2 regions of the Sphingopyxis sp. P1IMeth2 genome follow, and region 1 is predicted to be linked to the other one. Evidence: predicted binding sites of a transcription regulator. Region 1 holds the regulator's gene; the other holds the start of a gene.

What was found. Region 1 encodes LexA, which represses DNA repair genes until DNA is damaged. Its sites were predicted from a motif close to GTTCCNCNCTTGTTCT; they were not measured.
Region 2: the regulator LexA is predicted to act here: its motif matches at 1,955-1,970, upstream of recA (recombinase RecA).

Annotation. Positions count from the first base shown of each region.
Region 1 covers NZ_FYAT01000016.1:46,099-49,772, forward strand. The annotation lists gene moaC (cyclic pyranopterin monophosphate synthase MoaC) at 1-176, shown strand, start outside; gene P1IM2_RS16100 (molybdopterin molybdotransferase MoeA) at 173-1,363, shown strand; gene lexA (transcriptional repressor LexA) at 1,429-2,112, shown strand; gene P1IM2_RS16110 (ComEC/Rec2 family competence protein) at 2,066-3,674, opposite strand, start outside.
Region 2 covers NZ_FYAT01000012.1:645,784-649,457, forward strand. The annotation lists gene P1IM2_RS10005 (agmatinase family protein) at 1-597, opposite strand, end outside; gene recA (recombinase RecA) at 803-1,879, opposite strand; gene P1IM2_RS10015 (response regulator) at 2,002-2,355, opposite strand; gene P1IM2_RS10020 (response regulator) at 2,348-3,674, opposite strand, start outside.

The DNA.
Region 1 (3,674 bases):
CGACCGCCGCGACGACCGGGCCGACGGGGGTCGAGATGGAGGCGCTAACCGCCGCGTCCGTCGCATTGCTGACGCTCTACGACATGGCGAAGGCGCTCGACCGCGCGATGGTGCTCGGCGATATCCGCCTGCTCGAAAAGAGCGGCGGCCGGTCGGGCGACTGGCGCGCCGCATGAGCGCGCTGCTCGCGGTCGAAGAGGCCCAGGCGCGGCTGCTGGCGCTGAAGCCGCCGCTCGGCGCCGACAATATCGGCGTGGCGCAATGCGCCGGACGCTATCTTGCGCAGGACGTCGTCGCCGGGCGCGACCAGCCCGCGGCGGCGCTGTCGGCGATGGACGGCTATGCGATCCACTTTGCCGATATGCCCGGCCCGTGGACGATCGCCGGCGAAGTCGCCGCCGGCACCGCGCCCGCCCACGCGCTCGGCCCGGGCGAAGCGATCCGCATCTTCACCGGCGCGATGCTGCCGGCCAATGCCGATACCGTGGTGGTGCAAGAGGATGTCATCGCCGATGGCGCGCGCCTGACGCTCACCGGCGATGGCCCCGCGTCGCGTGGACGCCATGTCCGCGCCCGGGCAAGCGATTTTGCAGCGGGAGCGCATTTGCTCACGGCGGGATGTCGCCTCTCTCCCGGCGCGCTCGCCGCCGCCATCATGGGCGGTGCGGGCGACCTGATCGTCGGGGGACGCCCGCGCGTCGCGATCCTGACGACAGGCGACGAACTGGTCGCGCCCGGGCGTGCGCTCGCGCCCGGTCAGATACCCGACAGCAACGGCACGATGCTCGCCGCGATGCTCGCCGCCGAACCCGCCGACGTCACGCTGCCGCTGCGCGCGCGCGACGATCGCGGCGTTCTCGCCAATATATTGGGCGATATGGCGCGGCGGCACGATGTCATCGTTACCGTTGGCGGCGCGTCGGTGGGCGATCACGACCATGTCCGCGGCGCGCTCGACGATGCGGGCGGGCAGCTCGATTTCTGGAAGATCGCGATGCGCCCCGGCAAGCCGCTGATCGCCGGCCGGATCGGCGACGCGATCCTGCTCGGCCTGCCGGGTAATCCGTCGTCGGCGTTCGTAACCGCGACGCTCTTTCTGCTACCGCTCGTCCGCTACCTTGCCGGGGCGGCCGCGCCGTTGCCGGAGGTCAGCCAGGCCCCCCTCGCGGTTCCACTCGGCCCCGGCGGGGCAAGGCGCGATTATTTGCGCGCGCGCCTCGACAAGGGGCTGCTCACCCCCTGCGACGGACAGGACAGCGGCCAGACGCAACCGCTGATCTCCGCCAACGCGCTGATCGTCCGCGATATCGGCGCGGCACCCCGCGCGGCGGGGGAGCTTGCAAGCTATATCGCGATCGCTTGACAAGTTCCGGTCTGTTCCACTATCGTTCCCCTTATGTCCGGAAACGCCATCATGGAGAACGACCGATGTTGACCGCGAAGCAGCATGAACTGCTCCACTTCATCCAGGAACGGCTCGACGCCAGCGGCATCTCGCCGTCGTTCGAGGAAATGAAGGAGGCGCTGGGCCTCAAGTCGAAATCGGGCATCCACCGGCTGATCAGCGCGCTCGAGGAACGCGGCTTCCTGCGCCGCCTGCCCAATCGTGCGCGTGCGCTCGAAGTGTTGAAGCTGCCCGATGCGGCCAAGCCCAAAACGCGGAGCGACAGCGACAATGTGGTGCCGCTGCGCAAGCCCGCACCGGCGCTGAAGCCCATCGCCGCGAACGACATTATCGAAGTGCCGCTGCACGGCAAGATTGCCGCCGGCGTCCCGATCGAGGCGTTCGAAGATTATAACCGGCTCGCCGTTCCCGCCGCGTTGCTCGGCGCGGGCGAACATTATGCGCTCGAGGTGTCGGGCGACTCGATGGTCGAGGCGGGGATTTTCGACGGCGACTACGCGCTGATCCAGAAGGCGAGCACCGCGCGCGAGGGCGATATCGTCGTCGCGCTCGTCGACGGACAGGACGCAACGCTCAAATATTTCCATCGCGAAGGCCGGATGGTGCGCCTCGATCCCGCCAACAGCGCCTATGAACCGCAGCGTTACGAAGCCGATCGCGTCATGGTGCAAGGTCGGCTGTCGGGACTGCTTCGTCGTTACCACTAAGCTGGTGCGGGCGGCGCCAAGGATGCGCATCGCCCGCGCGCAGCGCCGAAACGAGCCGCGGCTTTGTACCCAGATAGAGCGCAAGGCCGCCGCTTTCTTCCAGCGTATCGCGGTCGATCGTCAGCCAGCGCGCGACGCATTCGCGCGGTAGCCAGCGTTCGCTGATGACCACATCGGCGGCTGCGCAGGCGGCCGCCATCTCCTCACCGGCGATCCGGTCGCGCCCATGCGCGGCAAGGATGACGCGCGGCGCATCGCCCCTGCCCTGTGTCCAACGGCAGAAATCGCGATTGCAATCGACATGGTCGAGATCGCCAAGCGCGACGAGCGGCGTGTCGATCCCCGCCGCTTCGGCCATCGCGTCGCGTACGAAATCGCCGGCACGATCGCGCAGCATGGCATAGCCGCCGCCCGGCACGGCGGCTGCGATATGCCGACCGTCGCCGGTCACGAGCAGGTCGGGGCGCGGCTGAGCGAGCAGCACCGCCATCCCCGCCACCAGCGGCACGGCGCCCGCCCAGCGCCACCCACTGCGCCACAGCAATATCCAAAGCCCGCCCGCCATTGCGACCCCGAAGGCCCATGGCGGGAACACAGGCAAGGTGGTGACGGCGCCAGGCGCCGCGGCGACATGATGCGCGAGCCCGATGAGCAAGCGCAGCGCATGATCGGCGACCCACCAGAAGGGCGCCCCCACCCCCACCGCGTCGAACAGCAGCGCCAAAGCCTCCGCCGGCATGATGACGAAGGTGGTGAGCGGGATCGCGACGACATTGGCGAGCGCGCCATAAAGCCCGGCCTTGTGAAAATGGAACAGCGCAATCGGCGACAAGGCGACCTCGACGACGATGCCGGTGATCAGCAAGCCGGCGACGCCACGCCCGAAGCGGAAGGCAAATGGCTCCTCGCGCCGCGCGACGAAGCGCTGCATCGCCCTGCTTTCGTGGAGCGCGACGATCGCGGTTACCGCCGCGAAGCTGAGCTGGAAACTCGGCCCGACCAGCGCCTCGGGCCGCCACAGTAGCACGAGCAGCGCGCCGGCGGCGACGAGCCGCAAGGTAATCGCCTCGCGCCCCAGCAGGATCGCCGCCAGCACCAGCAACGCCGCGATCAACGACCGCAGCGTCGGCACCTCGGCGCCAGCCAACCACGTATAGCCGCCCCCAGCGAGCGCCCCGGCGGCGGCAGCAAGCGGCAACACATAGCCCGCGAGCGCGAGCCGCGGGCTGAGCGCCAGCAACCGCATGGCGAGCAGCATCGCGAAGCCGACCACGGCGGTGACGTGCAGTCCGCTGATCGACAGGAGATGCGCCAGCCCGCTGCGCCGCATCGCCTCCTCGTCCTCGGGCGTGATCGCGCCGCGATCGCCCGTCACCAGCGCCGACGCGACGCCGCCCGGCGACCCCGCAACCTGGCGATGGATATGCTCGCTCAGCCGCGCGCGCAGCGGCTGGCGCGCATGCTCGGCGCCCGGCGGCAGTATGACATCGCCAAGCACTGTTCCGACCGCGCCGATGCGGTCGAACCACGCGCGCTGCGCAAAGTCGTAGCCGCCGGGCAGG
Region 2 (3,674 bases), on a different contig from region 1:
ATCGAGCCCGTCGAGGTCGATCGAGATATAGAGCGGGCCGCTCAGCACCGGCACCGCTTCGGGAACCAAGCCCGCCATCGGGACGATCTCGACGCCGAAGCGATCGGCTTGCGTGGCGCAATGGCGATTCAACGTGCGGATACCGACCTGGACCAACCGCGCGGCATGGCCCGCTTCGCATATCCGGGCAAAGGGCGACGCATGGCTGCGCGGATTGCCGCCGAAGTCGTCGTACAAGTCGGGATGCGCGTCGATGTGCAGGATGTTGAGCGGACCGAAACAAGCGGCGGCGGCTTCGACGAGCGGAAATGTCACCGCATGATCGCCGCCGAGCGCGAGCGGAATTTCGCCATCCTCGTGCAGCATCGCGACATGGCGCCGGATCGCGGCATCGTCGTGTGCGACATGCTCGGTCAGCGGCAGGTCGCCATCGTCAGTGAAGGCGATATCCGTGCCGATTTCGGGACCGAGTTCGCTTGCCATATTGCCGCGATCGCTGCGCAGCGCCGCACGGATCGCCGCAGACCCGCCCGCCGCGCCGCGTTCGAAACTACTGTTGACGTCGGTCGGCAAACCGAAAAGGCGGATCGCGGGCATCGAGCCTGTGTAGTCCTTGCCCCTGAACACGCAAGCCGGGATGCGGTACATGCCCCGCCAGCATGGTCAGCGGCGGCATGGTCAACGGCGGCCGGGCCGACCTGCCAAGAGAGGGGTCGGGCAGATCCAAGGAGGCGTGCCGGAGAGGCACGGACCCGCCGCCGTTCGCCGGCGAGCCGTATTGCGACGGCTCGCCGGATCCGGATTAGATATCGTCGTCGTCCGCGTCGGGGCCGGTCATCATCTCTTCGGCCACCGCATCGGTGCGGCTGCGGATCGCCTTTTCGAGCCGTTCCATCAGTTCGGGATTTTCGGTCAGGAAATTCTTCGCATTTTCGCGGCCCTGACCGATGCGGATCGAATCATAGCTGAACCAGGCGCCCGATTTTTCGACGAGACCGGCTTTGACCCCGAGGTCGAGAATTTCGCCGATCTTCGAAATGCCCTGCCCGTACATGATGTCGAATTCGACCTGCTTGAACGGGGGCGCGACCTTGTTCTTGACGACTTTGACACGCGTGGTGTTGCCGACGATTTCGTCGCGGTCCTTGATCTGGCCGGTGCGGCGGATATCGAGGCGGACCGAGGCGTAGAATTTGAGCGCATTGCCGCCCGTCGTCGTCTCGGGATTGCCGTACATCACGCCGATCTTCATGCGCAGCTGGTTGATGAAGATCACCATGCAGCGCGAGCGGCTGATCGAGCCGGTGAGTTTGCGCAAGCTCTGCGACATCAGGCGCGCCTGAAGGCCGACATGGCTGTCGCCCATCTCGCCTTCGATTTCGGCGCGCGGGACGAGTGCGGCGACCGAGTCGACGACGAGCACGTCGATCGCATTCGAGCGCACCAGCGTATCGACAATTTCAAGCGCCTGTTCGCCCGTATCGGGCTGCGACACGATCAGCTCGTCAATGTTTACGCCCAGCTTCTTCGCATAGACGGGATCGAGCGCATGTTCGGCATCGACGAAAGCCGCGGTTCCGCCGGTCTTCTGCGCTTCGGCGATGCAATGCAGCGCGAGGGTGGTCTTGCCCGAGCTTTCGGGACCGTAGATTTCGATGACGCGGCCACGCGGCAGACCGCCGACGCCGAGCGCGATGTCGAGCCCGAGCGATCCGGTCGAGACCGCCTCGACCTGCATCGCTTCCTTCGATCCGAGCTTCATCACCGAGCCCTTGCCGAACGCGCGATCGATCTGCGCGAGTGCGGCGTCGAGCGCCTTCTGCCTGTCTGTGCTGTTCACTGATTTCCCCGATTCGACGAGTGATAATTGTCCGGCCATGACCGTTCCTTTCCAGCTCTAGAGCGAAGGCAGAACCACCGCAACGCCAGAGCTGTGTACGCTATTTGTTCTATAGGAACAAGTGGAGAACAAATATTTTTGCGCTATCGGCGAGGCGCGCGCTATTTCCCGAAAAAACCATTCAGAACGGCCTCGATTTCGGCGATACGGAACGGCTTCGTCACCAGCTTGCGGTTCGCATGCGGCGCGGGAATCACGTCGCCGCCGCCCGACGTGAAGGCAAAGGGAATCCCCCGCTCCGCCAGCGCATCGGCGACAGGCCATCCCTTTTCGTCGCCCAGGTTGATATCGACGAGTGCGCCCGCCACCGGCTGCGACGCGACTACCGCGAGCGCTTCCTCGTTGGTCGTCGCCTGCGCCGGTTCGGGATAGCCGAGCGCGTCGAACATATCGACGAGCATCATGCCGATCAGGACATCGTCTTCGACAAGCAGGATCAACCTGTCTTCAGCCATGACCCACCCTATGCGCCGCATCGTCGAGCGCCATCGATACTGCTTCTGCAAGCTGCGCAACCGAGAAGGGCTTGGGCAGGAAGGCGACATCATCGATGTTGATCGACTGGCGCAACTGCTCCTCGGCATAGCCCGACATGAACAGCACCGGCAGGTTCGCCCGCTTGGCGCGCATCGCGCGGATCATCGTCGGCCCGTCCATCGTCGGCATCACAACGTCGCTGATCACCAGGTCAATCTTGTCCATCGCGGCGAAGCGTTCAAGCCCCTCTTCGCCCTGCGAAGCGGTAGCGACCGTATAACCCGCGCGGGTCAGCGCCCGTTCGGCGACGGCCCGCACCATATCCTCGTCCTCGACGAGAAGGATGGTACCCGTGCCCCACTGGCTTTTCTTCGCCTTCGCAGCCGGCGGCGGCGTTGCCGGCACGCCGCTTTCGGCTCGGTGGACCGGCAGGTAAATGGTGAAGCTGGTCCCCGCGCCCGGTTTGCTGTCGGCAAAGATAAAGCCCGCCGATTGTTTGATGATGCCATAGACCGTCGACAGTCCCAGTCCTGTCCCCTTGCCGACATCTTTGGTCGTGAAAAAGGGTTCGAAAATTTTAGGCAGCACTTCGGCCGGAATGCCGGTCCCCGTATCGCTGACCTTCAGCGCGCTGTAATCGGCGGGCGGCATGAATTCATTGCCCATCTGGCGCACTTCAGCGGCGGAAACGGGATAGGTTTCGATCGTCAACGTCCCGCCGCCGGACATCGCGTCGCGCGCATTGACCGCAAGGTTGATGATGACCTGCTCTAGCTGCCCGGGGTCGGCGCGCACCGCACCCAGCCCGCGGCCATGATGCACCGACAATTGCACCGTATCGCCGATCAGCCGCTTGAGCAGATGGGACACTTCCGAAATCACGTCGGGAAGCTGCAATATCTGCGGCCGCAACGTCTGCTGGCGCGAAAAGGCGAGCAACTGCCGCGTCAGGCTCGCCGCGCGGTTGGCGTTGCTGCGGATTTGCTGAATATCGTCATAGTCGCTGTCGCCCGGCGTGTGCCGCATCAGCATCAGATCGCAGCTTCCGAGCACCGCGGTCAGGATATTGTTGAAATCATGCGCGACGCCGCCCGCAAGCTGGCCGACCGCCTGCATCTTCGATGCCTGCGCCACCTGCCGCTTGAGGCGCGACTCTTCGCTCGAATCCTTGAGGCTAAGCAGAACCGCCGCCTCGCCCAGCCCGCGCACGCCGACGACGCGCATCGACACCGGTTCGTCGCCTTGTCCGGCCAGCCGGATCGACAGATCGCCGCCGACCTGCTGCCCGCTGCTGTGA